DNA from 2 places in the Halomonas garicola genome. Region 1 is predicted to be linked to the other one. Evidence: predicted binding sites of a transcription regulator. Region 1 holds the regulator's gene; the other holds the start of a gene.
What was found. Region 1 encodes FNR, which switches genes on or off when oxygen is low (the NO sensors DNR and NnrR bind a similar motif). Its sites were predicted from a motif close to TTGATNTANATCAA; they were not measured.

Region 1 (14,257 bases):
CGGCGCAAGGCTTCCCGCAGACGCGCAGAAGCCCGTGATTTGCCACTATAATCGTCGCATCAGAGGCATGTGACAGCGCTGCCGGCAGCTGGGTTTCGGTTAGCGATGAAAGTATTGGCAAGATGGCATCGGACATTCTGACGTCCTTAAAAAACCCTTACTTAGGTAGTGGACATGTTCAGCTTCTGAGTCAGCTGCGCTAGAATCCACGGTGAATATTGACCTGCATCATCAAAGCGGGTGGCCGCGCTCGTGCATAATATACCCTGTGCGAGGTACCCCCTAACCGCGTTCGATGGGAACACAAAATGACCACAACACTTGAACATCCGACCTACAACTACAAGGTAGTTCGGCAGTTCGCGATCATGACCGTTGTGTGGGGCATTATTGGCATGACGCTCGGCGTCATCATTGCCTCCCAGCTGGTCTGGCCGCAGCTGAACCTTGGCCTTCCGTGGACAAGCTTCGGGCGTCTACGCCCGCTACACACCAACGCCGTCATCTTTGCCTTCGGCGGCTCGGCGCTGATCGGAACGTCCTACTACGTCGTCCAGCGTACCTGTCAGGCGCGGCTATTCAGCGACAGGCTCGCCGCCTTTACCTTCTGGGGCTGGCAGGCGGTTATCGTCGCTGCGATCGTGTCGCTGCCCATGGGCTACACCACCACCAAGGAATACGCCGAGCTCGAATGGCCGATCAACATCCTGCTCGCCGTGGTGTGGATTTCCTACGCTGCGGTCTTTGTGATGACCATCAAACGGCGCACCACCTCGCACATCTACGTGGCCAACTGGTTCTATGCCGCGTTCATTCTGACCATCGCCGTGCTGCACATCGTCAACAACGCCGCGCTGCCGGTAACGGCGATGTACTCGATCTCCCTCTACCCCGGCGCCATCGACGCCATGGTGCAGTGGTGGTACGGGCATAACGCCGTGGGCTTCTTCTTGACCGCGGGCTTCCTTGGCATGATGTACTACTTCGTGCCCAAGCAGGCCGAGCGCCCGGTCTACTCCTACCGCCTGTCCATCGTCCACTTCTGGGCGCTGATCATGGTCTACATGTGGGCCGGCCCGCACCACCTGCACTACACCGCGCTGCCCAACTGGACGCAGTCGCTGGGCATGGTGCTCTCCATCATCCTGCTGGCGCCTTCCTGGGGCGGCATGATCAACGGCATGATGACGCTTTCCGGCGCCTGGCATAAGCTGCGCACCGACCCAACCCTGCGCTTTCTGGTCGTGGCCCTGTCGTTCTACGGCATGTCCACCTTTGAAGGCCCGATGATGGCGGTGAAGACCGTCAACGCGCTGTCGCACTACACCGACTGGACCATCGGCCACGTCCACGCCGGCGCTCTTGGCTGGGTCGCGATGATCACCATCGGCTCCATGTATCACCTGATTCCGCGCCTGTTCGGTCGGGTGCAGATGCACTCGGTCAACCTGATCGCCGTGCACTTCTGGCTGGCGACCATCGGCACCGTGCTCTACATCGCCTCCATGTGGGTCAACGGCATCATGCAGGGCCTGATGTGGCGCGCGATCAACCCCGACGGCACGCTGATGTACACCTTCGTCGAAGCCGTGGAAGCCAGCGCACCGGGCTACTTTGTGCGCCTCATCGGCGGCCTGTTCTGGGTAACCGGCATGCTGATCATGGCCTTCAACGTCTACATGACGGTCAAGCGCCGCGACGCCATCAGCGAGCAGCCGGCACCGCAAGCCGCCTAAACCGGGGAAGTTAAGACCGATGAAACACGAAATTATTGAAAAAAACGTTGGCCTGCTTGTCGTCTTGATCCTGGTTGTGATCAGCTTCGGCGGACTGGCCGAGGTGGTGCCGCTGTTTTTCCAGAAGCAGGTCAATGAGCCGGTCGAGGGGCTTGAGCCCCTCTCCGCGCTGGAACTGGAAGGCCGCGACATCTACCGCCGCGAAGGCTGCGTCGGCTGCCACTCGCAGATGATCCGCCCGTTCCGCGCCGAAACCGAGCGCTACGGCCACTACAGCGTGGCCGGGGAAGGCGTGTACGAATACAACTTCCTGTGGGGCTCCAAGCGGACCGGCCCAGACCTGGCCCGCGTCGGCGGCCGTTACAGCGACGACTGGCACCGCGCCCACCTGTACAACCCGCGCGACGTCGTGCCGGAGTCCATCATGCCGGCCTACCCCTGGCTTTTCGAAAACACCCTGGACGGCGACGATATCGCCGCCAAGATGCGCACGATGAAAACGCTCGGGGTACCCTACAGCGACGAGCAGATCGCAGGCGCCGAAGAAAAAGTCAGCGGCACGCAGGAGATCACCGCGCTGATCGCCTATCTCCAGCAACTGGGAACCGTGCTTGAGGGCACTCGATAAGTTATGGATTCGGGAGACTTTCAGGGTATCGTCACGCTCATCTTGCTCATCGCTTTTGTAGGCATCATCTGGTGGGCCTACTCCAAGCGTCGCAAGCCGGACTTCGATGAAGCCGCCAACCTGCCCTTCGCCGACGAAGAAGAAGACGAACAACCCAACCGTGACCAGCCTGCCGCGTCAAGGGACGCGGCAGAATCCCGCCAAGACAAGGGAGACAAGAATACATGAGCTATCTATGGGGTGACTCCCTCTCCGGCTTCTGGAGCGCCTGGGTCATTATCATTTCGCTTGGCACCATCGGACTCAGCGCCTGGTTTCTGCTGTCCAACCGGCGTACCGACAAGCAGCCCGACGCCGAAGGCAACGTGGAAACCACCGGCCACGCCGCCGACGGCATTGAGGAGTACGACAACCCGCTGCCCAAATGGTGGTTCCAGCTGTTTGTCGGCACCGTGGTCTTTGCCGTGGGTTACCTGGTGCTGTACCCGGGCCTGGGCAACTTCCAGGGGCTTCTGGGCTGGTCCCAGGAAGACCAGTGGGAGCAGGAGGTTGCCCAGGCGGAAGAGCGCTTCGCGCCGATTTTTGAGCAGTATCAAGAAATCGAGATTCCTGAGCTGGCCAAGGATCAGGAAGCCATGCAGGTGGCCGAGCGCATCTTCCTCAACAACTGTGCGGTCTGCCACGGCTCCAACGCCCGGGGCGGCTACGGCTTTCCCAACCTGACCAACGATGACTGGCTGTACGGCGGCGAGCCGGAAAACATCGTGACCACGCTGACCAACGGACGTAACGGCCTGATGCCGTCCTGGCAGCAGCTGGGCGAGAACAACATCGAGAATCTGACCCAGTTTGTGCTCTCGCTTTCCGGCGAGGACCACGACGAGGATCGCGCCGAAAAGGGCCAGAGCACCTTTACCTCGGTCTGCGCCGCCTGCCACACCCCGGACGGCACCGGCAACCAGGCGCTGGGCGCGCCGGACCTGACCGACGAAGTCTGGCTGTACCAGAAGCCCGGCCAGTCGGTTGCCGACTCCGTTCGCCAGACCCTGCGCAACGGCCGCAACGGCCATATGCCGGCCCAGGCGGCTTACATCGGCGAAGACAAGGTGCATCTCGTCGCCGCCTACATTTACAGCCTGCGCTACGACGATTAAGACGCCTTCCCCGAGCATCATCTCCGGGGGACAGAACAGGGTGCGGCCGGGAGCCGCACCCTTTTTTTATGCATAATCCGGTACACTAGAGGAAACGATAGCCTGCTACTGCACGCTATTGCCCTCCCCGTTTTACTGCCTTCTGAGCTGCGATACCGCCATGGAAAAGATTCCCAGCAAAGACGTCACGCCGGATCCGGTAGGACATCATGCTCCCGAACAGCCCGTCACCCAGGAAATGTACGCCAAGCGGCGCCACCTCTACGTGCGCGAAATCAAGGGGCTTTTTCAGAAGATCAGGCGCAGTGCCAACTGGGCGCTAATGCTCACGTTTTTCCTGCTGCCGTGGCTCTACATTGGCGGTCGCCCGGCGGTGTGGTTCGACCTGCCCCACCGCGAGTTCCATATTTTTACCGCGACGTTTTACCCCCAGGAGTTCGTCCTGCTGTCGTGGCTTTTGATCATCTGCGCGTTCGGGCTGTTCTTCATCACCGTGTTTGCCGGCCGGGTCTGGTGCGGCTACACCTGCCCGCAAAGCGTATGGACCTTTCTGTTCATCTGGATCGAGCACCGCGTCGAAGGGCAGCGCAACCGCCGTATGAAGCTCGATAAACAATCCATGAACGCCGACAAGCTCAGGCGCAAGACGGCCAAGCACGTCGCCTGGCTGGTGGTGGCACTGGCGACCGGGATCACCTTTGTCGGGTACTTCACCCCCGTTCGCCAGCTGGTGCCGGACCTTTTCACGCTCAGCGCCAACGGCTGGTCGTTCTTCTGGGTGGGCTTCTTTCTGGTCTTCACCTACCTGAACGCCGGCTGGCTGCGCGAGCAGGTGTGCATCTACATGTGCCCCTACGCCCGCTTTCAGGGAGTCATGTTCGACCGCGACACGCTGATCGTGTCCTACGATGCGGCCCGGGGCGAGCCCCGCGGTCGGCGCAAGAGAAACCTCTCCCACGAGCAGGTCAAGGAAGCCGGCTACGGCGACTGCATCGACTGCGACCTGTGCGTGCAGGTCTGCCCCACCGGTATCGACATCCGCGACGGGCTGCAGTATGAATGCATTACCTGTGCCGCCTGTATCGACGCCTGCGACAGCGTCATGGACAAGATGGGCTACCCTCGCGGGCTTATTCGCTACACCACGGAAAGCTCCCTGGAAGGCGAAAAGACCCAGATCCTGCGGCCCCGGCTGATCGGCTACTTCATCGCCCTGGCGGTGATGATCGGCGCCTTTGCCTGGGCGGTCGGCGACCGCACGCCGCTGGACTTCGATGCCGAGCGCGATCGCACCCAGCTCTACCAGATGACCGGCGACGGCCAGATCAGCAACGTCTACAGCCTGACGGTGCGCAACCTGGACAACCGCGACCACACCTACCGGCTGAGCGTGTCCGGGCTGCCCGGTCTTTCGCTCGACCAGCAAGCCATCAGCGTCGCCGCCGGCGAGTCGCGCAAGGCCGTGGTTACCATCCAGGCCGACCCCGACGTCATCGAACAGCCGAGCCACTCCATCGTGCTTACCCTTGAAGCCGAGGACGACGGCAGCATTCAACTCGAGCGCGACACGCGCTTTATCGGTAATCTGAGGTAATCACGATGGCACGCGATTCCGCGTCGGACACGGACAGCTCGTCGCTTTACAAGCCCTGGTACAAGCAGTTCTGGCCGTGGTTTCTGATCAGCATCCTGCTGTCGTCGGTGGCGTTTGGCACCATGTACGCGATCTTTTCGTTCATGTACTACGACGGCGTGATCGAGGAGGACTACTACGAGCACGGCAAGGAAATCAACATGGTGCTGGCCAAGCAGACACGCGCCCGGGAGCTTGGCCTTGCCGGCGATTTACGCGTGGATGCGCTGACCAGCGATATCGTCCTCGACCTGGAGGGCGAGCGCCGGCCCGACGTGCTGGAGCTCAAACTGATCTTCCCCACGGAAAACGACCGCGATCAGACCTTCACGCTGGAACACGTGCGCGAAGGTCGCTACATCGCCCAGGGGCCCGACAACCTGCAATACCGCTGGTATCTGCAGCTTCAGCCCGTGGCCGACGACCCTGAATGGCGGCTGGTCGGCGAGGCCCGCTTTCCCACGGAAAACACTATCACGCTGCATCCCGGAGGCCGCCAGAAAAACGCCGGAGAGCGCTCGGAGAGCTGATGCCCACCACCGCATCCATTGCGTGCTACCACTGCGGCAACCCGGTGCCCGACAGGGCACCCTGGTATATCGAACTTGACGACGAGAAGCACCCGCTGTGCTGCCCCGGCTGCGAGGCGGTGGCCCACGCCATCGTCGAAGGCGGGTTGGAAAGCTACTACCGCTTTCGCACCGAGCTTCCCGAGCGCCCCGACGACAAGCAAACCGCTCGGGCAGATACCTGGACGGTGTTCGACGACCCCGAGCTGCAGGCGGGCTTCGTCCACCCCGAAGACGACGGCCGCGTCCACGCCACCCTGGCCGTTGACGGCATTACCTGCGCGGCCTGCGCCTGGCTGATCGAACATCGGCTCAACGCCCTGGAGGGCGTGACCTCAAGCGCGGTCAACCTGACCCACCACCGCCTGCGGATCGCCTGGGACACCCAGCGCGTCAAGCTCTCCCGGCTGCTCGCGGAAATGGCCGCCATCGGCTATACCGCCCAGCCCTACGAGCCGGATCAGGCGCAAAAGCGCCTGCAGCACGAAGAGCGCATGACCATTCGCCGGCTGATCGTCGCCGCCGTGGGCATGATGCAGGTGATGATGTTCTCCATCCCCATTTACATCGCCGGAGAAGACGGTATCTCGGCCGACTTCTACGCGCTGTTTCACTGGCTGTCGTTTGCGCTGGCAACGCCGGTGGTGCTGTTTTCCGCCCAGCCGTTTTTCAAGAACGCCTGGCGCGATCTCAAGACCCGGGTGCTGGGCATGGACGTACCGGTGTCCATCGCCATCGGCGGCGCCTACCTGGCGAGCGCTTGGGCGGTGATCACCGGCGAAGGCGAGCTGTACTTCGACTCCGTGGCCATGTTTGCCTTTTTCCTGCTGTTCAGTCGCTACATCGAGGCTCGCGCCCGACGGCGCAACGGTCAGAGCGGCAACGCCCTGAGCGGCGTGCTGCCGACCTCGGCCACCCGGCTCGAGGATGACGACAGCGAACGCGTCGTACCCGCCAACCGCCTGGCCGAAGGCGACCGAGTGCTGATCAAGCCCGGCCACGACGTCCCCGCCGACGGCGTCATCGAACAGGGGGACTCAAGCCTGGACGAGTCCATGCTCACCGGCGAATACCTGCCGGTGACTCGCGGCGTCGGGCAAAGTATCGTCGGCGGCAGCCAGAACATGGAAAACCCGCTGGTGATCCGCGTCACCCGAGCCGGCGCCAACGCCCGGGTGGCGGGCATCCTCGATCTCACCGACCGCGCCTTCGCCAGCCGCCCCCGGCTTGCGCAAATGGCCGCGCGCATGGCCCACGTGTTCGTCCTGCGCCTGTTGATGGTCGCCGCGGCGGTGGCGGTGGTCTGGTGGTTTATCGACCCCTCGCGGGTCCTCTGGGTGATGCTCTCGGTTCTGGTGGTAACCTGCCCCTGCGCCCTGGCGCTGGCCACGCCCACCGCGCTCACCGCCGGCCACGGCCAGCTGCGCCGGCGCGGCGTGCTGGTCACCCGGGCCGATGCCCTGGAAACGCTCTCCGGCGCGCACCGGGTCATTTTCGATAAAACCGGCACGCTCACCCGGGGCGAAATGCAGCTGATGGACACCCGGCCGCTCGCCGAAAACCTCTCCGCCGAGCGCGCCCGGGCGCTCGCCGCCGCGCTTGAAGCCCGCTCGGAGCATCCCATCGCCCGGGCGTTTGCGCCCTACCGCGAGGCCACGCTCAGCGCCCACGATATCGCTAGCGTCACCGGCCAGGGGCTCGAAGGCCGGATTGACGGCCAACGCTGGCGGCTGGGCAAACCCGCCTTTGCCACCGCCGGCCAGACCCCGCCTGGCACGCCGGACAACGGCCAGTGGCTGCTGCTCAGCGAAGACGGCGCCCCCCGGGCCTGGTTCCGGCTCCACGACGCCGTGCGGGAAGACGCCGCCGAGACCGTTGCCGCGCTGAAAGCCCGGGGGCTTGAGGTCGAGCTGCTCTCCGGCGACACCCCCGCCGCGGTGGGCGAGCTTGCCGCGGCGCTTGGCATTGCCACCTGGCACGCCGGGCAAAGCCCGGAAAACAAACTCGAGCGCATCCAGGCGCTGCAGGCCGAGGGCGAAACCGTGGCCATGGTGGGCGACGGCATCAATGACGTACCGGTGCTTGCCGGCGCCGACGTTGCCATTGCCATGAACAGCGCCACCGACCTTGCCCGCACCCGGGCCGATGCAGTACTGCTCAGCCCCCGGCTTGTACGCATTGCCGAGGCGGTTGAAATCTCCCGAGCCACCAGGCGTATCATGCGTCAGAATATGGTCTGGTCGGTGTGCTACAACGCCGCGGCGCTGCCGCTCGCCGCCATCGGCGTGGTACCGCCCTGGCTTGCCGCCATCGGCATGTCGGCAAGCTCGCTTGTTGTGGTGGGCAACGCCCTGCGCCTGACGCGCTGGAAAACCCGGCCGGCGCCCCACGTCTCTTCTCCGTCACCGGTGGCCGCATGAAAATTCTTTATCTGCTGATTCCCATCTCGCTGCTGTTTTTGAGCATCGCCGTCTGGGCATTTTTCTGGGCGGTGAAAAACAACCAGTTTGACGACCTGGAAGGACCGGCGTATCGCATTCTCTTTGACGAGGACGAAAACGACCTGACGCCGGAAGAGCGCGAGCGCCGCCGGCACAACGCCGAGGCCGCACGCGAGCGGCAAAAGCAGCGCAAGGAGGACGACCGCAATGAATCCCACGGGCCTTGATCTGCCGCCGGTGCTGGCGGCCTTTGTCTTCGGCTTGATGGGCGGGGCCCACTGCATCGGCATGTGCGGCGGCATCATGAGCGCGCTGACCTTTGCCGTTCCGCCCAGCATGCGCCACCCGGCCAGGCTTTCCGGGCTTTTGCTGAGCTACAACCTGGGCCGTATTTCCAGCTACATGATCGCCGGCGCGCTGGTGGCAACGCTTGGCACGGTGTTCTCCGTTACCCCGGCGGCGCGCCTGGCGCTGCAGGTATTCGCCGCGGTGATGCTGATTTTGATGGCGCTGTACATCGCCAACTGGTGGAAAGGGCTTTTAAAGGTCGAGGCCGTAGGCCGGCGCTTCTGGCGCTACATCGAACCTTTCGGTCGGCGGCTGATGCCGGTGGTCAAGCTGCCCCAGGCGTTTGCCCTGGGCGCGGTCTGGGGCTGGCTACCCTGCGGGCTGGTCTATTCCATGCTCGCCTGGAGCCTGGCCATGGCCGACCCGGGGCGCGGGGCGTTGCTCATGGGCGCCTTTGGCCTGGGCACGCTGCCGGCGCTGTTGGCGACCGGCTTTGCCGCCCGCCAGTTAAGCGCCTTGATTCGCCACCCGGCCACCCGCACCGTCGCCGCTCTGCTGATTATCGGCTTTGCCCTGTGGCAGCTGTGGTCGACGTACCAGATGGCCACCGTGGCGGAAATGTCCGGCGCTTAATTGATATAGCTCAACTCCTGCCCTCGGGCCCGGCGCTAGGATGGCAGCATCATCCTTGCGTTCTTCCCACCGGAGTTGTCTGCCATGGCCAGCGCTGCCCCTTTGTTTTTCGATGCCGCAGCGCTGACTGCTGCCCGCCAGGACGCCCTGCGCCGCCACCACGGCGCCGGCGGCCCGCGCTATCACCAGTACCCCAACGCCGGGGCGTTTCACGACGCCTTCGGCGGCGACGACCTCTGCCGGGCGCTTGAGCGCAGCAACGCCGGCGGCCGCGGGCTTTCGCTTTACGTGCACGTACCCTTTTGCCGCCAAAGCTGCGGCTACTGCACCTGCCCGCGCATCATCACCCGCGACACCTCCCGGGCCGAGCCCTATCTGTCGCGGCTGGATCGGGAAATGGTGCTTACCGCCCGCCATCTGGACCGCACGCGCCCGGTGGAGCAGCTTTACTGGGGCGGCGGCACGCCGACGTTTCTCTCCCTTTCCCAGATGAGCGACCTCTTTGACCGCCTTGACGCCCGCTTCGGTCTGTCGTCATCCTCGGAGCGCGACTACGCCATTGAAATCGATCCCCGCGAAGCCGACGTCTTCACCCTGCGCCACCTGCAGGTGCTGGGTTTCAACCGGCTGAGCCTGGAGGTGCTGGACTTCAACCCCGAGGTGCAGCAGGCCATCCGCCGCGAGCAGCCGCGGATCATGACCGAAACGCTGATGGAAGAAGCCCACCGGCTGGGCTTTCGCTCGCTGAACCTGGACATCGGCTACGGCCTGCCCCGTCAGACCCGAGACAGCTTCGCCGCCACCCTGGCCGACGTCATCGAGCTGAACCCGGCGCGCATCACCCTCCAGGACTATGTTCACAAGGACTATGCTTATCGCCCCCGGCGGGGGCCGCGCCAGCAGCGCATCGACAGCGCCCAACTGCCCGCCGCGGCGGACCGCCTGGCCATGCTGCAGCTGGCCGCCGAGCAGCTCGGCCGAGCAGGCTATGTGCACATCGGCATGGATCACTTTGCCCGGCCAAACGACAGCCTCGCCGTGGCCGCACGGCAGCAGACCCTGGGGCGCAACCTCCAGGGCTATACCACTCACGGCCACTGCGACCTGCTGGGGCTTGGCGTATCGGCCGCCTCGCGTATCGACGACGCCTACGCGCAGAACCCCGCCCGGCTCGGCGATTACGCCAGCGCCCTGGACGACGGCCGCCTGGCTACCGCGCGCGGCCTGCGCCTTGAGCGCGATGACGACATTCGCCGCGCCGCCATCGAGCGGCTGATGTGCGACGCCCAACTGGACCTTGCCGCCCTGGGCCGGCGTTTCGGGATTGACGCGCCGCGCTATTTTGCCGCGGCGCTGGCTCGGCTGGACGACGCCCACCACGACGGGCTAGTCGAGCGAAACGGCGATATCCTGAGCGCTACGCCCGACGGACGGCTGGTGCTCCACCGGCTGGCCCGAGCGTTCGACGCGCACCGCTAGCGGCAAAGCGTCACCGGCGGCTTGTGGGTTACCCGCGCTTGCTTCCATAATAGCGCCGTGACCTACTTCACGGAGGACTGCATGCCGGAACCACTCAGCCGTCGGCGCCCCCTGCTCCACGAAACCCGCTGCCAGACCTGCAGCTTAAGCTCGCTGTGCCTGCCGCTTGCCCTCGAGCTTGACGACATGAGTCAGTTCGACGCCATCATTCGGCGGCGCGCGCCGCTGAAAAAGGGCGAGCCGCTGTTTCGCCAGGGCGATACCTTCACCAGCGTCTTTGCCGTTCGCTCGGGCAGCCTCAAGCAGGTTGCCATCGAAGGCGGCGGCAACGACCAGCTCACCAACTTCTACCTGCCAAGCGAACTGGTCGGGCTCGACGGCATCGACGAGTCAAGCTACCCGGGCAGCGCCATCGCCCTGGAGACCACTACCGTCTGCGAGATCCCCTTCGACCGCCTCGATCTGCTCTCGGAAGAGCTGCCGGAGCTGCGCCTTCAGCTATATCGCAGCATGAGCAAGGAGCTGCGCGACGATCGCCGCATGATGCGCCTTTTGTCGCGCAAGACCGCCGACCAGCGCATGGCCAGCTTTCTGATCACGCTGTCCGATCGTTTCCGCCGCCGGGGCTACTCGCCCTACAGCTTTCGACTCTCCATGGCCCGGGCGGACATCGGCAACTACCTGGGCCTCGCGGTGGAAACCGTCAGCCGCATTCTGAGCCGCTTCCAAACCCAGGAGCTGGTGGCCGTCTCCGGCCGCGAGGTGAACATTCTGGGAATGCAGCGCCTGCTGGCGCTGGCCGAAGAAGAGGCCCAGGAAGCCGCCAGCTCCTGAGGGCCGCCGTCAGCCGACGTTGACGGCCTGGATGCGCCCGGCCAGCGCTTCGGCCTGGCTGGCTTCCAGCCGTTCGAAGTCAAACAGCTCGCGGTCGGCAAGCTGGGACGGGGCGACGTTGGTCACCGCCTTGAACATGCTTTCCAGCCGGCCCGGATGGTTTTTATCCCAGTCATTGAGCATCGCCTTGACGTTCTGGCGCTGCATGTTGGGCTGGGAGCCGCACAGGTTGCAGGGGATGATGGGGTATGCCATCTGCCGGGAAAACTCGGCGATATCGGCTTCCTTGCAGTAGGCAAGCGGGCGGATGACGATGTTTTTGGCATCGTCGGAGAGCAGCTTGGGCGGCATCGCCTTCAGGCTGCCGCCAAAGAACATATTGAGAAACAGCGTCTCCAGAATGTCTTCGCGGTGGTGGCCAAGCGCTATCTTGGTGGCGCCGATCTCTTCGGCAAAGCCGTAAAGCGAGCCCCGGCGCAGCCGCGAGCACAGCGCGCAGGTCGACTTGCCCGCGGGGGTTTTCTCCTTGACCACCGAGTAGGTGTCGCGCTCGAGGATGTGGTAGTCCACGCCGAGCCCGTCCAGGTAGTCGGGCAGCACGTGCTCGGGAAAGCCCGGCTGCTTCTGGTCGAGATTGACCGCCACCAGCGAAAAGCGCACCGGCGCGCTGCGCTGCAGGCTGCGCAGCATCTCAAGCATGGTATAGCTGTCCTTGCCGCCGGACAGGCACACCATCACCCTGTCGCCTTCCTCGATCATGCGGTAGTCGATAATGGCGTTGCCGGTCTGGCGGCGCAGGCGTTTTTGCAGCTTGTTGAAGTCGCGCTTGCGGCGCACGTCGTCTGCCGACGGTGCGTCGTCTTCTAAGGCGGCGGAAACGACGGAATCATGGGCTTGCACGGGATCGGGATGCGACATGGGGAATCTGCGCGTGTTGGTGGTAAAAGGGGGCGGCGAGTGACGTCGGACGGCGCCACGACGCGAAATACATGGCCGCTATTGTAGCAACACCCGGCGCCGCCCCACCAACATTGACGGCCGCTTAGGCATATTCCAGGTGGTAGCGGTGCGACAGCCGCTGCTTAAGATCCTTGACGATGTGCAACGCCTCGCGCAAGAGGTCGCGCTCAAGGGACGACAGCGCCTGCACCACCACCCGGTCGCGGCCCTGTCCGCTGGTTTCGTCCTCCGCCAGCTGGCCCTTGAGCCTGAGCTCGCTGAACAGCGACAGCGCCTCGCCAACGTCGTCGGCAAAGCGGCGCTTCAGCCGGCCGTCTGCCACCAGCGCGTCCAGCCGGGCAAAGGTCGAGGTCGCCTTGATGCGCCGCTCAAGCGCCATGGTGCGCACGCCGTGAACGATGGGAAAAATGCCGCCCTTCTTGATGTCGATGCCGTGCTGGGGCTTTTTCAGCGAGCCAAACAGGGTCAACGGCGTCGAGAAGCGCAGCGCCGCCCGGGCAAAGTAGGAGAGCAGCAGCTCGTCGTCGGCGCAATGCGCAAACAGCGTCTCGCGCACGCGCTCGAGCAGCGTGGCGTTGCCAGCCACGGCGTGGGCATCGAGCATGATGGCAAGCTTCATCAGGCTGTCGCCGTCCCGGGCGGCGACCCAGCGCGCAATGCGCGCCTGCCACTCGCTGACGCTGCCCCGCCACTCGGGGTTGGAGACCATGATATGCCCCGGGCACGGCGGGTAGCCAAGCGTCGCCAGGGCGTCGCTGAAGCGCTGCATGGTGTCGTCGGCGCCTGGCCAGTCCAGGTCGTCTTCAAGGATCAGCCCGTTGTCCTGGTCGGTCTTCAAGATCTGCTCGCCGCGGCCTTCGCTGCCCATTACCATCAGGCAGCTCGCGCTTTGATAGCGCGCCTCGACGCAGAACGTCCAGGCCTTGTGGATGATCCGGCCGTTGAGCGCTGCCAGCAGCTCCATGGCAAAGCGCAGCTTGACCCCTTGCGCCATCAGCGCGCTGACCAGCTCCGGCGTGCGCCGGCTGGCCGCGGCCAGCGCCTCCAGGTCGGCGGCCTGCTCTACCTGCAGGCTCACTACGTAGCTGCGGCTGGAAAAATAGCTCAGCACGTCGGTCAGCTCGACCACGCCGACCGGCGCCTCTCCTTCCAGCACCACCACCCGGGACACCTGACGGCGGGTCATCAGCACCAGCGCCTCGAACAGGTATTGCTCAGGCGTTACCGTGATCAGCGCGTAGCGGGCAAGTTCGCCCACCGGGCTCTGCCGCGAGGCGCCGTCCAGCACCATGGCGTTGAGCAGGTCGGTCTTGGTCAGCATGCCGTAGCCGTCTTCCCCCTCGACCAGCAGGCTGTCGACGTGATGACGGTTGAGCTGCGCCACCGCTTCGGCGATATCGGTGCCGGCCGCCAGCCGGCGGGGCGTACGCATGCAGTCGCGCACCTTGGCCAGCATGAAGCCGGCCATGGTCACCCCGCCCTGGGCGCGCTTTTCCGTCAGCCGGCGCGCCTTGCGCGCCAGCGACTGACGAAAATAGGCATCAAACTCGGGGCAGGCGCGGCACAGCTGCTGAAAAAGCACCTTGGGCACCAGGTAGCACACGCACTCCTGCTCGGCGATAAAGCGGTAGCGGCTCTGGCCGTTGATGATGCTGATGGCGCCGAACACGTCGCCGGCGGTATAAAGGCCGATGCGCGCGGTGGCGTCGGGCAGCGTCGGGTCCACCTCGGCAACCTCGCCCCGGTGGATCAGGTAAAGAAACTCGCCGGCCTGCCCGGTATCCAGCAGGATGTCGCCGCGCTCGAAACAGGCGATGTCCATGCCGCGCCGGGCATGCTCGCGCCCCGCCGCGTCGAGCAGGGAAAAAGGCGGCTGGGACAGCTCGACATCAACCATGACAC
Region 2 (14,257 bases), 1.0 Mb from region 1:
GCAGCCGGCGGATCACCGCCAGCTGGCCGCGTGCCCTGGGCCTGGGCACGTGCTTGAACGCCGCGGGCACAATGGGCAGGCGGTCGAGCCGCCATTGTTTATCCGCGGCGTCGTAGGCCTCGGGCGGGGCCTGCTCGAGCAGGTGGCCCAAGCACCAGGTCACCACGGTGTCGCCGGCGTACAGCGCGCCTTCGTCCCGGCGGGGTCGCTCGGGTAGCGCATCGGCAATGGCCCGGGCGAGGCTGGGCTTTTCGGCAATGATCAAACGCATCGGGCGCACTCGGATAAAAAGCGAAACGTTATGGTAGCAGAGCCGGCGCCGCCGGGCGGCCCGTCTGCGGCGGCGGTCTATTGACCATGCTTTGCTTTTTGTTGAATTTCGTATAGCTTTTGTACGATATCTCCGTGCAGAGGATTCATCGATGCGTGAACGTGGCAGAACGCGGCGGCTTTTCGGACTCGGCGCGCGCACCGGCGGCGCGATGCTGAAAAACCGCATGGGCGGCAGCGCCAACTGGGACTCCCTGGGCGAGGCGCTGTTTGACGGCCTCTCTGAGCTGCGCGGCCCGGCGATGAAGCTGGCGCAGATCGTGGCCCAGTGGGACGACGTGCTGCCGCCGGAGCTTGCCGACCAGCTGGCCCGCCTGCAGCGCCAGGCCGAGCCCATGCCCTGGCCGCGCATCCGCGAGACGCTTCAGGCCGAGTACGGCGACCTGGAGGCCCGGTTTCGCCATATCGAAGAGGCGCCCTTTGCCAGCGCCTCCATGGGCCAGGTGCACCGGGCCGTCACCCGAGACGGCGAGACGCTGGTGCTCAAGGTGCAGTACCCGGGCCTTGCCGACGCCCTGGAAGGCGATCTGCGCCAGGTCAAGCGGATGATGCGGCTGGGCCGCTGGTTCAACGTCTCCCCGGCGCGGCTGGACGCGCTGTTCGAGGAGTTGGCCGCCGGGCTTCGCGACGAGCTGGACTACCGCGCCGAGGCGGAAACCCTGGCCCGCTACCGGGAGCGCTACCGCCACGAGCCGCGGCTGCGCATCCCCGAGCCGATCGAGTCGCTGTGCGGCGAGCGCGTGCTGGCCATGCGCTACCTGGCGGGCACGCCCCTTGACGAAGTAACCGCGGCCGACGACGCCCTGCGCCAGCAGGTGGCCGCTACTCTTGCCGACTGGCTGACCGAGGAGCTTTTTACCTACGGCGAGCTCCACGCCGACCCCCACGCCGGCAACTTTGCCGTGGACGCCGAGTCGCGGCTGATCATCTACGACTTCGGCGCGGTGATAGCGGTGCCCGAAGCCCGCCTCGTCACCATGATGGCGCTGCTGGAGGCCACCCTTGTCGGCGATCCCATGGCCATGGACGAGGCCATGCTGGCCCTGGGCGGGCGCCAGGGGCAGGGCGCGCCGCTGGCGCTGTATCGCGAAGCCGCCGAGGCCGTAGCGCCGCTCTTTGCCCCGGGAGAGCAGGACTTTGCCGACGTGCGCGTGCACCGCCGGCTGCGCGAGCTCTCGCCCCGGGTGTGGGCAGCCATGGACCGCCTGCAGCCCCCGGCGGATACGCTGCTGCTGTCCCGGGCGCTCAACGGCCACTACTGGAACATGGTGCGCCTGGGCGCCCGGCTGGGCATGCACCAACGCTGCGAGCCGCTGCTGGCGTGGGCGCACGCCGCCCCGGGCGCGCCGCGGCGATCGCCGCCTGCATCGCCACCTGCGTAGCCGCGCGCGGACATGCTAGACTACGGCGCTTTATTCCGCGCGCTTTTTGCGCCGGTGACAGACAATGGAGACGGCAATGCTGGCGGTATGGGTCGATCAGCTGCTGGGTTTTGCCTCGGCGGCGCTCGCGGCAATCAGGCAAAAAGAGCATTACCCGGACTTCATGATCTGGGTGCGCGCCGAGGGCGGCGACTATTTCAACGGCGACGTGGCCACGGCGCAGGCGCTGGCGCCGGTGCTATGGTCCCAGACGCCTTTGGAGCGCCGGGGCTTTGCCAGCGAGCCGCTGGCCAAGCCGGGGCCCAGCGAACCCTGCTGGTGCGACTCCGGGCGCAAGTACAAGCAGTGCTGCGCCCGGGTGGAGTTTCTGACCGAAATCCCCGAGCAGATGATGTGGATGCTCTCGCTGCGCGAGTGGAAAGGGGCCACGCTCAAGGCCGCGCTTGACAGCGGCGAGGCCCCGGCCCAGGCGCTGCTGGAAGCCGGCCTGGTGGCCGCGGAAAGCGGCCAGACCGGCCGCGCCATGCAGGTGCTCGAGTCGCTGTTCGACCGCCGGGACTGGTCGCGCCTGCCGGAACAGGCCGAGCCGGCGTTCGAGATCCTGCTCGATCTTTTCCAGGAGCGCGGCTTTACCCGCAAGCGCACCGAGCTTTTGGACGAGGTGCTCGAGCGCGGGCCGCTGTTTCTGCGCGGCGTGGCCCTCGAGCGCCTGTGCCTGGCGCACCTGGACAACGACGACCTGGACAGTGCCCGGGCCGCCTTTGTCCGCGCCCAGCAGGCGCTGCCGGACTCGCCGACGCTTGCCTACATCGAGGCCATGCTGCTGCTCCACGAAGGCTACGAGGAAGAGGCCCGGGAGCGAGCGGACTTCTGGTACCGTCGACTTTTGCGCCAGGGCGAGCTGGACGAAGACCAGCTCGACTTTCTCGCCGCCCTGGCCGACAACCCCGGCGCCACCCTGGCCGACCAGCTGCTGAGCGCCGAAGAAGACCTGGCCACGCCGCTGATCAGCCTGCAGTCGCTGCTCGCCGCGCTGCCCGTGGCGCCCAAGCTGGCGTTTGACGTCGATGCCGATACCCGGCGCATTGTCTACCGCGAAAGCGCCCGGGAGAGCACGCTCTTTGCCGCCTGGCACGCGGCCTTTCAGGTCATGGTCGACGAGGACGTGGCGCTGGGCTTTCGCGACGACCCCTGGGGCAACGCCGTCGAGTGGATGTCCGAGCTCTGCGCCAACCCCGAGTGGCTGGACTGTCCCCAGGTGGTGCAGGATCTGACGCTTGCGCTGACCAGCCGTTTCGGCAGCCTGCCGTGGATGGCGCCGAGCCTGCTTGAGCCGCTGGCGCAAAGGCTCTCGCGCTGGCTGGAGCAGGCCCGGGCCGAAGGCGAGGGCAGCCTGTGCTGGGACGACGGCGACAACGCCTTTCTGCTGCGCACCGGGCTGGCGCTGGTGGTGGGCATGGAGCGCGGCGCCCGGGAGCACTCGCGCCGGCTGGCCGAGCAGCTTCTCGCCATCAACCAGGAGGATAGCCTCGGGCTGCGCGAGCTGGTGCTCGACCAGCTGCTGCGCGACGAGCGCAACCGCGAAGCCCTGGCTCTGGCCGAGAACGCCGAAGACGACGGGTCGCTGTGGCTCAATATCCTCATGGGGCGCACTCTGGCGCTGTATCGCCTGGAGCGCTGGGAGCAGGCTGAAGCGGCGCTTGCAGAGGTCAAGCGCCACAGCCGCTACGCGCTGGACATGCTCTGCGCCGAAAGTCCGCGCCCGGCGCTGCCGGACAAGGCCGGGCGCATCGACCCCGGCACCAAGGCCGAGGCCTGGCAGTACCGCACGCTAATGCGCGACCAGTGGCGCACCACTGCCGGGGCGCTCGAGTGGCTCGGCGAGCACCGCTAGGCGCCGGGACGCCGGGGCATGCCGCGGCTGACCCAGACGGCCAGCAGCACCGCGGGGATGCCCAGCAGCGAAGCCAGGGTAAAAAAGCTGGCGTAGCCCTGGGCCTCGACCACCAGCCCGCCAAAGCCGCTTAAAAACTTGCCGGGCAGCGTCATCAGCGAGGAAAAAAGCGCGTACTGGGTGGCGGTATAGGCCCGGGACGTGAGGCTCGACAGAAACGCAATGAATACCGCGCTTGCCAGGCCGTTGGCCAGGTTGTCGCCGACGATGGTGACCACCAGCATGGGCAGCCTGTCGCCTATCAGCGCCAGGGCGACAAATAAAAGGTTGGTCAGCATGGTCATGAGCGCCCCGGCCACCAGCATCCGTCCGATGCCGTAGCGCACCACCAAAAGCCCCCCGAGCACGCCGCCGCCGATGCTCATGGCAATGCCGAAAATATTGGTGACGTTGGCGATGGTCGCCAGGGAAAAGCCCAGGTCGATGTAAAGCGGGTTGGCCATGGAGGCCATGGCCAGGTCGCTAATGCGAAACACCGCAATAAACGCCAGCAGCGCCAGCGCCTTCACGCCGTGGCGGACAAAAAAGTCGGTAAACGGACACACCAGCGCGCCGATGACCCAGGCCCCGACGTGCCGCCAAATTCGCGGCTGGCCGCGGGTTTTACGCAGGAAGGCGCGCACCCGGGGCTCGAGCACGGGCTTGTTGCCGGCGGCCAGGCGCTGGGGCTCGGGGCGCATCAGCACCGTCACCATGCCCACGCCCGTAAGCGCTGCCATGGTCAGGTAGGCGGCGTGCCAGGAGACCGCCGAGGCCACGTACAGCGCGCCGGCGCCGGCGGCCAGAAGCCCCCCGCGGTAGCCGATGATGTAGGTCGAGGCCATGGCCGCCTGCATGTCATCGCTTGCCGACTCGATGCGAAAGGCGTCGATGGCGATGTCCTGGGTGGCCGAGCCAAAGGCCACCAGCAGGGCAAAGCCTGCCACCCAGCCGAGGTTGCCCACCGGCGGCGTGGCGGCAAGGCCGACAAGACCGGCGGCGATCGTCGCCTGGGCGAGCAGCATCCAGCTGCGCCGCTGGCCCAGCAGCCGGGTCAGCAGCGGCAGCGTCACGCGGTCCACCACCGGCGCCCAGAAGAACTTGATCGAATAGAGCATGCCGATCCAGGCGAAAAAGCCGATGGCCGCGACCTCCACCCCAGCGCTTCGCAGCCAGGCCGAGAGCGTCGAGAACACCAGCAAAAACGGCAGACCGGCGGAAAAGCCCAGAAACAGCATGGCGACGACCGGCGCGCGGGCGTAAACGGCCAGGGATTCGCGCCAGCTGCGCCGGGCGTCGGGAGTGGGCATGGAAATAGGGCTCCTTAACGGAAATCGCTAACGGCTGAACAAGCCGCACCGATGTTATACTGCCGCGGCGCTCAAAACCGCCCGACAGCTTACCGGAGAGGAGTTTTCCATGTCGATTGCCGCGCACCTTGTGGTCACCCTGCACTATGTTCTTACGGACGTTCTCAAGGACCCCCGGGTGCTTGACGATTCCGCCGCGCGGAACCAGCCCCTTGAGTATCTGCACGGCCACGACAATATCGTGCCCGGGCTCGAGCGTGCGCTTGCTGGCCATCGGGCGGGCGACGAGACGAGCGTGACGCTGTCACCCGCCGAGGCCTACGGTGAGCGCGACGAAGCGCTGGTGCGCGAGGTGGGGCGCGAGGCGTTTGGCGCCGCCGAGCCGACGCCGGGCAGCCGTTTTCAAACCGAAGGCGAGGCCGGCCCCCAGGTCGTTACCGTGCTGGCCGTTGACGGCAATAAGGTAACGGTGGATACCAACCACCCGCTGGCCGGCCGCACCCTGCGCTACGACGTGCGCATTGTGGGCGTGCGCGACGCCACCCGGGCGGAGCTGGCCAAGGGTCACCCCCTGGCGCCCGACGTCGACGCCTCAAGCGTCGAGGATAGCAAGGTGCTCTAGCGCGGTTGGCTCCGGGGCGATTAACGTAGCCCGCTAAGAGTAAAGATGACGTGGATCAACTCCCCCCGCCGCAGCGCGATGACGATGCCGGGGTAATTGATCCACGTCAGTTTTTGTTCGCCGTTTCCTGCCTAGTATGGAGCCAACACATCGCGGCGGGAGCAAGGCTATGTATTGGGATGATGCCGTCATTTTCGGCCTGATCACTGTCGGTATGATGATCGCTTTCATGGTTGGGTGGGTCGTTTTCATCGTGCGCGACCACCGCCGGAAACGCTAAGCAAACAAACTAAGCAAACAAAGCGGTAAGTCAGGGGCAACAGGGGAGAAAAAGAAAAGCGTTACTGGGTGCTACCAGTCGTCAGGGGGAAGGCCGAGGGAGAATCCCGAGGCTTTCAGTCGCCGGTTCTTCGGAGCCGGCTTTTTTTATGCGCGGACGGACAATGGCCGTCGGCAGAATTGACAAGCGTTCACTAATGCGGTTAATAGTAACAATACAACCAAATCTGGGCGCACGCGAGCGCTCACCCAAAGGAGCTGCCCATGCTGAACAACGCTGTGCTTTTCTTGATCATCGCCATCGTCGCCGCCTTTTTCGGCTTTGGTGGCGTGGCCGGCGTCGCCGCGACGATTGCCAAGGTGCTGTTTGTCATTTTCCTGATTCTGTTCGTGGTGTCGCTGGTGACGGGACGCCGATGACGTCATCGCCTATGGAGTACCCGGTACCCAGGTAAATCAGGTGCAGGGTTTGCCAGGGGCAGCGTCAAATAGCCTCGCGCCCTGCTCGTACGCTTTGGCATGTACGAGCAGGGCGCGAGTCTGTTAAGGGGCGGGCAACGCTCAAGGGGAGTCCAGCTGCCAGCGCCTCTGCCAGGTATTCAGCACGCGCTCGGGGTAGCGGGTGCGGCCCAGACTGCCGTTGTAGCGTGCCAGCGCCCGGGTGAAGTCGCCGTTTTCCTGTGCCAGGTAGTAGGCAAGAATCGTGCAGCCGTAGCGCAGGTTGCGCTCGGGCGCCTTCAGGTCGTCGGCGGCCAGGCCCAGCTCGTCGATCCAGAACGGCATGATCTGCATCAGCCCCACCGCGCCGGCAGGCGATACCGCCCCGGGGCGAAACGCGCTTTCCACCTCGATCAGCGCCAGCACCAGCGACGGCGGAAGCCCCGCGAGCCGGGCTTCGCGATAAAGGCGCGCCAGCAGCGTTTCGCGGGCTTTTACGTCGCCCATGAACGCCGCCAGCCGGCCGTCCATGGCGGCATGAAAGCGCCGCTGCCCCTGCTGCCGTTGGGCATCGGGCCTGGCGGCATCGAAAGTGGGCTGAACCTCGGCGAAGGCGACACCAGCCCCGAAAGCGAGCCCGCACAAAGCGCCGCTCAGGCGCTTCGCCAGGCGCGGCCCTCGCCGCTGCGAGTGTCGTCTCCGCGCGGGTCGGGGCATGGCGCTAGACCGTCTTTTCTTCCAGAAACGCCACGATCCGGTCAGCCGGCGTCATGGTCACGTCGCTGTCCCGGCGGCCCTTGTACTCAAGCTCGCCCCTGTCCAGGCCGCGGTCGCCGATGACGATGCGGTGGGGAATGCCCATCAGCTCCAGGTCGGCAAACTTCACCCCCGGCCGGGTGTCGCGATCGTCCAGCAGCACGTCGAAGCCGGCGGCGCTGAGCTGCTGATACAGCCGCTCGGCTTCTTCGCGCACGCGCTGGGACTTGTGCGCGTTCATCGGCACCAGCGCTACCTGGAAGGGGGCGATGGCGTCGGGCCAGATGATGCCGGCGGCGTCGTGGTTCTGCTCGATGGCGGCGGCCACCACCCGGGTGATGCCGATGCCGTAGCAGCCCATCCACGGGTGGCTGGTCTTGCCGTTCTCGCCGAGCACCGTGGCGTTCATGGCCTCGGAGTACTTCTGTCCCAGCTGGAAGACGTGGCCCACTTCGATGCCGCGCTTGATGGCAAGGGTGCCGTGGCCGTCCGGCGAGGGGTCGCCTTCCACGACGTTGCGCAGGTCGGCGACTTCGGGCAGGGCGGCGTCGCGCTCCCAGCAGATGCCGAAGTAGTGCTTGTCTTCCACGTTGGCACCGGCGGCAAAGTCGCTCATCAGCGCCACGCTGCGGTCGATGATGAGCGGCAGATCAAGGTTGACCGGCCCCAGCGAGCCCGGGCCTGCGTTCACCGCGGCGCGAATTTCGTCTTCGCCGGCAAGCGTCAGCGGAGTGGCGACCTGGGGCAGGTTTTCCGCCTTGACGTCGTTCAGAGTATGGTCGCCGCGGATGATCAGGGCGACGAGCCCGCCGTCGGCGCCGTGGACCATTAGCGTCTTGACGGTTTTCTCGATGGGCAGATCAAACTGCTCGACCAGGTCGGCAATGGTCTTGACGTTGGGCGTGTCGACCAGGCGCAGCGCTTCGGCGGGGGTGGCCCGGGCGGGGTCGCTGCCCAGGGGCGCGGCCAGCGCTTCGGCCTTTTCCATGTTGGCGGCGTAGTCGGAGCCGGTGGAGAAGACGATATCGTCCTCGCCGGAGTCGGCCAGCACGTGGAACTCGTGGGAGCCGGTGCCGCCGATGGAGCCGTTGTCGGCAATCACCGGGCGGAACTCCAGCCCCAACCGGGTGAAAATGCGCGTGTAGGCGTCGTACATGACCTGGTAGCTGTCCTTGAGGGAGGCCTCATCGACGTGGAAGGAGTAGGCGTCCTTCATGATGAACTCCCGAGAGCGCATCACACCGAAGCGCGGGCGGATCTCGTCGCGAAACTTGGTTTGGATCTGGTAGAAGTTCATCGGCAGCTGCTTGTAGCTGGCGATTTCCTTGCGCACAAGGTCGGTAATCACTTCCTCGTGGGTGGGGCCGACGCAGTAGTCCCGGGAGTGGCGATCCTTCAGGCGCAGAAGCTCGGGGCCATATTCCTCCCAGCGGCCGGATTCTTCCCACAGCTCGGCGGGCTGCACCGCGGGCATCAGCACCTCCTGAGCGCCGGCGCGGTTCATTTCCTCGCGCACCACGGCTTCGACCTTGCGCAGGGTCTTGAGCCCCAGCGGAAGCCAGGTGTAAAGGCCCGAGGTCAGCCGGCGGATCATCCCCGCGCGCAGCATCAGCTGATGGCTGATGACGTCGGCATCCGCCGGGGTTTCTTTCAGGGTGGCAATCAACAGTTGGCTGGCGCGCATGGGGACAACGATCCTTAAAGCTGGGCAGACGATTCACAAAAAGCGCAAAAAACGCTGCCGGCGGAGCGCCGGCAGTCGGGTATGCGGCTATTGTACGGCGAAGCGCGAAGCGCGGCAAAGAAAGGGCGGGGAAGGCCAGGGCTATTGCAGTTATTAGCCCCAGTCATCCGGATTGAGCCGTCAACAGGTCTGCGAGGGGGCGCTATGAATCCATCCCTGGACGCTACCTACGCCATCCTTGGCGTAGAACCCCCTCTTCGACCTGTTCCCGGCTCCAACTGCGATTGCCCTGCGGAGAAGGCGCCTAAGGCAAGGCTAACGGCTTATCGGGGCGGCGAAAAGGCCGCCGGGTCGTCGCTGATCACGCTGCGCGCGCCCCACTGCCAGAAGGGGGCAAACGCCGCCGGGTCGTTGGCGGTATAGCACAGCACGGCGTAGCCCGCCCGGCGGATCGCGCCGAACTGGCTCCGGGTGGCGTAGCGCCAGTCCAGATGCACGCTGAAGGCCTCCACCGCCGCGCATTGCCTGGCCCAGGCGGCGGGCAGCCGCTTATACAGCATGCCCAGCGCCAGCGCTTCGGGCGGGGCGATCTCGCGCGCGGCGGCCAGCGCCGGCTGGCTGAACGATGACACCAGCAGGCGTTCGGGTGGCAGTGCGGCAAGCGCGGCGGGCACGGCCTGCCGGGCAAGCGCGACGGGGTCGTGGCCGCGGTTGACCTTGAGCTCAAGGTTCAGCCCCATGCTCAGGCGTGCCAGCAGGGTAAGCATGTCGGTGAGGGTGGCGACGGGCTCGCCGTGAAAGGCCTCGCCGAACCAGGCGCCGGCGTCGAGCCGGGCGGCGCTTTCGCGATCCAGCCGGGTAAGCCGGGAGCGACCGTTGGAGCAGCGGTTGACGTCGCGGTCGTGCCAGATCACCGGCGTGCCGTCGCCCAGCAGCTGGACGTCGAGCTCGACCCAGCCAATGCCGGCGCGGTGGGCTTCGCGCACCGCGGCCAGGGTGTTTTCCGGGGCACGCCGGCTGTAGCCCCGATGGCCGATTACCGGCGGCAGGGCAGCGGCGGGGTGCGCTGCGACAGGACTCATTCGACGTAGGCACCCAGTTCGCGCATGCGCTGCTCAAAGCGGGTGACGTTATCCACCAGCTCGGCCGGCCCCCGGGCCACGCACTCGGCGAGTATGGCCTCGATCAGGGTGATGGCGGCAAGGATCGAGGGGAAAAAGTGCGGGGTGTCGCTTGCCAGGTTGAACACCAGGTCGGCTCCCGGCACCAGCGGCGAGCTCAGGGTATCGGTGATCACGACGATGCCGGCGCCGCTCTGGCGGACCACGTCCAGGGCGCGGAGGGTGTCGGCGCAGTAGGGGGCAAAGCCGAACACCACGGCGATATCCTCATCGCCGAAGGGGGCAAGCTCGGTGAGCAGGCCGCCCTCAAGCCCGCGGATCAGCTCGATGTGCGGCATGGCAATACGCCCCACATAGGCAAAGTGGTAGGCGCAGGCAAAGGTATCGCGAAAGCCGATGGCGGCAACGCGCCGGGCGCCCAGCAGGCGCTTGGCGGCGGCTTCCACCCGGGCCTGGTTGTCCGCGGTGAGCAGCGCGCCGAGGTTGGCCAGGGCGGAGTCGCCGATGTCGCCGAAGACGCTGCCGGGGCGCGTTTGGGGGCGGTGCTTGAGCCGGGTGGCGCGGCCGGAGAGCTCGCTTGAGCCTGCCTGCAGCGCGGCCTGGAACACCTGGCGGAAGGGCTCGTAGCTGCCAAAGCCCAGCTTTTGCGCCAGCCGTACCAGAGTGGAGGGCGTGACCCCGGCGGCGCTGGCCGAGCCGCGCACCGACTGGAAGGCCACTTCGCCCGGGTGATCGAGCACGTAGCCCGCCGCCTGGCGCAGCTGGGGGCTAAGGCCGGGGCAGGCATCCGCCAGGCGGCGGGACACCTCGCTCAGGCGGTCTTCGGCGGTCAGGTCGTTATCGGTGCTGGGCGTCATGGGGTTGGGTTGGCCGGGTGGATAAAAGGCGGGCGTGCTGATGGCGGCACGCGGTTTCAGCACGACTGTACCTGAAATAAGAAGCATGGCACAGCCGTGTTGACCCGCGCTGAGAGCGCGGCTATGATTGGGTATGAAACGTTTGTTTCTTTATAGGGAGTGATAGACACAAACGTGTTGTTATACCGTTTTTGACGCTCTGATCCTGACGACCACTTTCTACCCGGAAGATGCCCATGCCCTGTTTTGACGCCGCTGCCGAAGCGCTGCCCGAATACGACACCCTGCGCCTTGCCTGGCTGACAGCCGAGGCCGACAGCCGGGTGTTGGAAATCCGCCTGAACCGCCCCCACCGGCTGAACGCCGTGGTCGAAACCCTCTACGACGAGCTGCTCGATGCCCTGGCCTTTGCCCGGCGGGAAAGCCGGGTCCGCGCGCTGGTGCTGACCGGCGAAGGGCGGGCGTTTTGCGTCGGGGCGGACATGAAAGAGCACGGCGGCGCCGAGCGTACGCTTTACCAGCGGCGTGCCTATCTGCAGCGCGGCAACGACGTGTGCGAGGCGCTTTACCGCCTGCCCAAGCCGGTGATCGCCGCGGTCAACGGCTACGCCCTGGGCGCCGGCGCAGAGATGGCCGTGGCCTGCGACTTCATCCTCATGGCCGAGGAGGCGCAGATCGGCTTTCCCGAAACCGGCATCGGCACCTGCGTGGGCGGCGGTGTATCGAAGATTCTGCCGCACCTGGTGGGCCTCGCCCAGGCCCGGCGGCTTCTGTATACCGGCGAGAAAATCGGCGGCGCCGAAGCGGTCCGGCTGCAGCTGGCGCTGGCGGCTTACCCCGAGGGCGAGCTTGCCGGAGAGGCGCTGGCGCTGGGCGAACGGCTGGCCGCCCAGGCGCCGGTTTCCATGGCCATGCTCAAGCGGCTGGTCAACCTCGGCGCGGCCGAGGCGCTGGGCGATCATCTGCAGCAGGAGCTGGACGCGGTCTTTACCTGTTCGACCACCGAGGACTGGCAGGAGGGCGTGGACGCCTTTACGCAAAAGCGCGGCCCGCGCTTTCAGGGCCGCTAGCGCCGGCCCGGCCAGGCCCATTTTACTGACGTTCGCCGTCTTCTTTGCTCAACGCACCCCAGAGGTCAGCGCTACCATGACTGCCATTGACGACCCTTCCCCCGGGGAAAGCCCGCTGCACGCGCTGCTGGCCCCCGACAGCATCGCCGTGATCGGCGCTTCCAACAACCCTACCAAGCGCGGCTACAAGGCCATGCTGGGGCTGGTCCGGGGCGGCTACCGCGGGGCGATTTATCCGATCAACCCGAAAGCCGATGCCGTTCTTGGCGTTAGCGCCTGGCCCAGTATCGACGCCGTCCCCGAAAAGCCGGCGCTGGCGCTGATCTGCACCCCGGCGGCCACGGTGCCGGCGCTTATCGAGGCGTGCGGCCGGCGCGGCGTCAAGGGCGCGATCATCCTCGCCAGCGGCTTTGGCGAAGCCGGCGCCGACGGCGCCCGCCTGGAAGAGGCGATGCTAAGGCAAGCCCGGGCCTACGGCGTGCGGCTGATTGGCCCCAACACCTCGGGCGTGTTCAACCTGCATCATCACCTCAACCTGCTGGCGCTTGACCACCTCCAGGCCGGTGACATCGGCGTGGTATCACAGTCCGGCAACATGCTGCTATCGCTGGCGCTGGAGGCCGAGCACCACGGCCAGGTGGGCTTCAGCACCTACGTCGGCCCGGGCAACCAGAGCGACCTGGGCTTTGCCGACTACCTGCGCTACCTGGGCGAAGACCCGGCGACCCGGGTGGCGACGCTCTACATCGAAGGCTTCAGCGACGGCCGGGCGTTTTTGGACGCCGCGCGCAAGGTCAGCGCGGCCAAGCCGGTGGTGGTGTACAAGTCCGGCGCTACGGCCCAGGGGCAGCAGTCGGCCAGCTCGCACACCGGGGCGCTGGCCGGCAGCTACCCGATGACCGTGGATCTGCTGCGCCAGGCCGGCGTCAACGTGGTGCCGTACTCCGACGATATTCTGCCCGTGGCGGAAGGGCTCGGCCGGCTGCAGCGAGCGCCGGGGCGGCGCGTGGCGGTGATCGCCGACGGCGGCGGCCAGGCGACCATCGCCGCCGACCGGCTGGCCGAGGCCGGGCTTGAGCTGGCGACGCTGGCCGACGACACTCGGAAGATGCTTGACGCCGTGCTGTTTCCCCAGGCGTCCACGGTCAACCCGGTGGACGTGGCCGGCACTACCGATGACCATCCTTCGCTGCTGGCGACCTGCATGGAGATCGTGGCGGCGGACCCGGGCGTGGACGCCGTGCTGCTGGTGGGCCTGTTCGGCGGCTACGCCCGGCGCTTTGACGAATCGCTTGCCGACGACGAAATGCGCGGCGCCGAGGCGATGATCGAGCTGGCCAACAGCGGCGCCAAGCCCGTGGTGGTGTATAGCCTCTATGCCCCGGCCAGGCCGCCGGCGCTCGGGCGGCTGCGCGAGGCCGGCGTGCCGGTGTATGCCTCCATCGAGAACGCGGTGAGCGTGCTGGCCGCGCTGGGCGACCGCGGGGACTACCTGGACCGCGCCGCGGAGGCGCCGTTGGCCCCGGCGACCCCCGGCCCCAGGGGGCAGGCGCTGGTGGCGGGCGCCCGGCGCGAAGGGCGTCACCTGCTCGAGCCCGAGGCCAAGGCGCTGCTGGCCGAACACGGCATTGGCGTGCTGGAAGAGCGCCTGGTGCGCGACGCCGACGAGCTTGCCGAGGCGGCCCGGGCCTTCGCCGGCACGCCGGTGGCGATGAAGGTGGTCAGCCCGGATATCATCCATAAATCCGACGCCGGCGGCGTGGCGCTGAACCTGGAAGGCGAAGCGGCGCTTGCCGAGGCCTACGCCGGCATCCTGCGCTCGGCCCGGGAATATGCCCCTCAAGCGCGGATCGACGGCGTGCTTGTTACCCCTATGGCGCCCAAGGGCGTGGAGGTGATCGTCGGCCTGATGCGCGACCCGACCTTCGGTCCGGTGGTCATGTTCGGCCTGGGCGGCGTGCTCGTCGAAGTGCTGGAAGACGTGGCGTTTCGCGCCGCGCCGCTTAGCCGCCGGGACGCCGCCGACATGCTCGATCATCTCAAGGCCGGCCGGGTGCTGGACGGCGTGCGCGGAGCCCCGGGGGTCGACAAAAACGCGCTGATCGATCTGCTGCTCGGCGTCTCCCGGCTGATGGAGGCCTACCCCGACATCGCCGAGCTCGACTTAAACCCGGTAATTGCCTATCCCGACGGCTATGCCGTAGTGGATGCTCGTATTCTTTTAGCGACCGATGTGGAGTCTGCACCATGACCAACGCTCATGCTGAAACGCAAAATATACCGTTACCCAAGCTGACCGATGCGACGCTTGAACTGGAAGGGCGCATCGCCACCTTAACTCTTGACCGCCACGACGTGCGCAACGCCCTGACCGGCACCGCGCTGATCGACGACATCGTCGCCGTGGCCGAGTGGGTCAACCGCTGCGAAGACGTGTCGGTGCTGGTGATAACCGGCGCCGGCTCGACGTTTTCT

Region 2: the regulator FNR is predicted to act here: its motif matches at 5,623-5,636, upstream of ccoM (cytochrome c oxidase subunit CcoM).

The regions. Positions count from the first base shown of each region.
Region 1 covers NZ_AP043931.1:2,410,240-2,424,496, forward strand. Annotated here, with positions in the region: gene ccoN (cytochrome-c oxidase, cbb3-type subunit I) at 309-1,736, shown strand; gene ccoO (cytochrome-c oxidase, cbb3-type subunit II) at 1,756-2,364, shown strand; gene ACZ46Y_RS11635 (cbb3-type cytochrome oxidase subunit 3) at 2,368-2,592, shown strand; gene ccoP (cytochrome-c oxidase, cbb3-type subunit III) at 2,589-3,518, shown strand; gene ccoG (cytochrome c oxidase accessory protein CcoG) at 3,679-5,112, shown strand; gene ACZ46Y_RS11650 (FixH family protein) at 5,118-5,681, shown strand; gene ACZ46Y_RS11655 (heavy metal translocating P-type ATPase) at 5,681-8,140, shown strand; gene ccoS (cbb3-type cytochrome oxidase assembly protein CcoS) at 8,137-8,388, shown strand; gene ACZ46Y_RS11665 (sulfite exporter TauE/SafE family protein) at 8,369-9,082, shown strand; gene hemN (oxygen-independent coproporphyrinogen III oxidase) at 9,167-10,561, shown strand; gene fnr (fumarate/nitrate reduction transcriptional regulator Fnr) at 10,643-11,395, shown strand; gene ttcA (tRNA 2-thiocytidine(32) synthetase TtcA) at 11,405-12,313, opposite strand; gene ACZ46Y_RS11685 (DUF294 nucleotidyltransferase-like domain-containing protein) at 12,438-14,252, opposite strand; gene ACZ46Y_RS11690 (hypothetical protein) at 14,251-14,257, shown strand, end outside.
Region 2 covers NZ_AP043931.1:1,405,909-1,420,165, forward strand. Annotated here, with positions in the region: gene ACZ46Y_RS06900 (DNA topoisomerase III) at 1-271, opposite strand, end outside; gene ACZ46Y_RS06905 (ABC1 kinase family protein) at 423-1,712, shown strand; gene ACZ46Y_RS06910 (SEC-C domain-containing protein) at 1,789-3,606, shown strand; gene ACZ46Y_RS06915 (AmpG family muropeptide MFS transporter) at 3,603-4,955, opposite strand; gene ACZ46Y_RS06920 (FKBP-type peptidyl-prolyl cis-trans isomerase) at 5,065-5,577, shown strand; gene ccoM (cytochrome c oxidase subunit CcoM) at 5,747-5,857, shown strand; gene ACZ46Y_RS06930 (DUF1328 domain-containing protein) at 6,121-6,276, shown strand; gene ACZ46Y_RS06935 (lytic transglycosylase domain-containing protein) at 6,418-7,011, opposite strand; gene ACZ46Y_RS06940 (proline--tRNA ligase) at 7,016-8,734, opposite strand; gene ACZ46Y_RS06945 (glycerophosphodiester phosphodiesterase family protein) at 9,058-9,816, opposite strand; gene ACZ46Y_RS06950 (MurR/RpiR family transcriptional regulator) at 9,813-10,775, opposite strand; gene ACZ46Y_RS06955 (enoyl-CoA hydratase/isomerase family protein) at 10,949-11,782, shown strand; gene ACZ46Y_RS06960 (acetate--CoA ligase family protein) at 11,859-14,033, shown strand; gene ACZ46Y_RS06965 (enoyl-CoA hydratase-related protein) at 14,030-14,257, shown strand, end outside.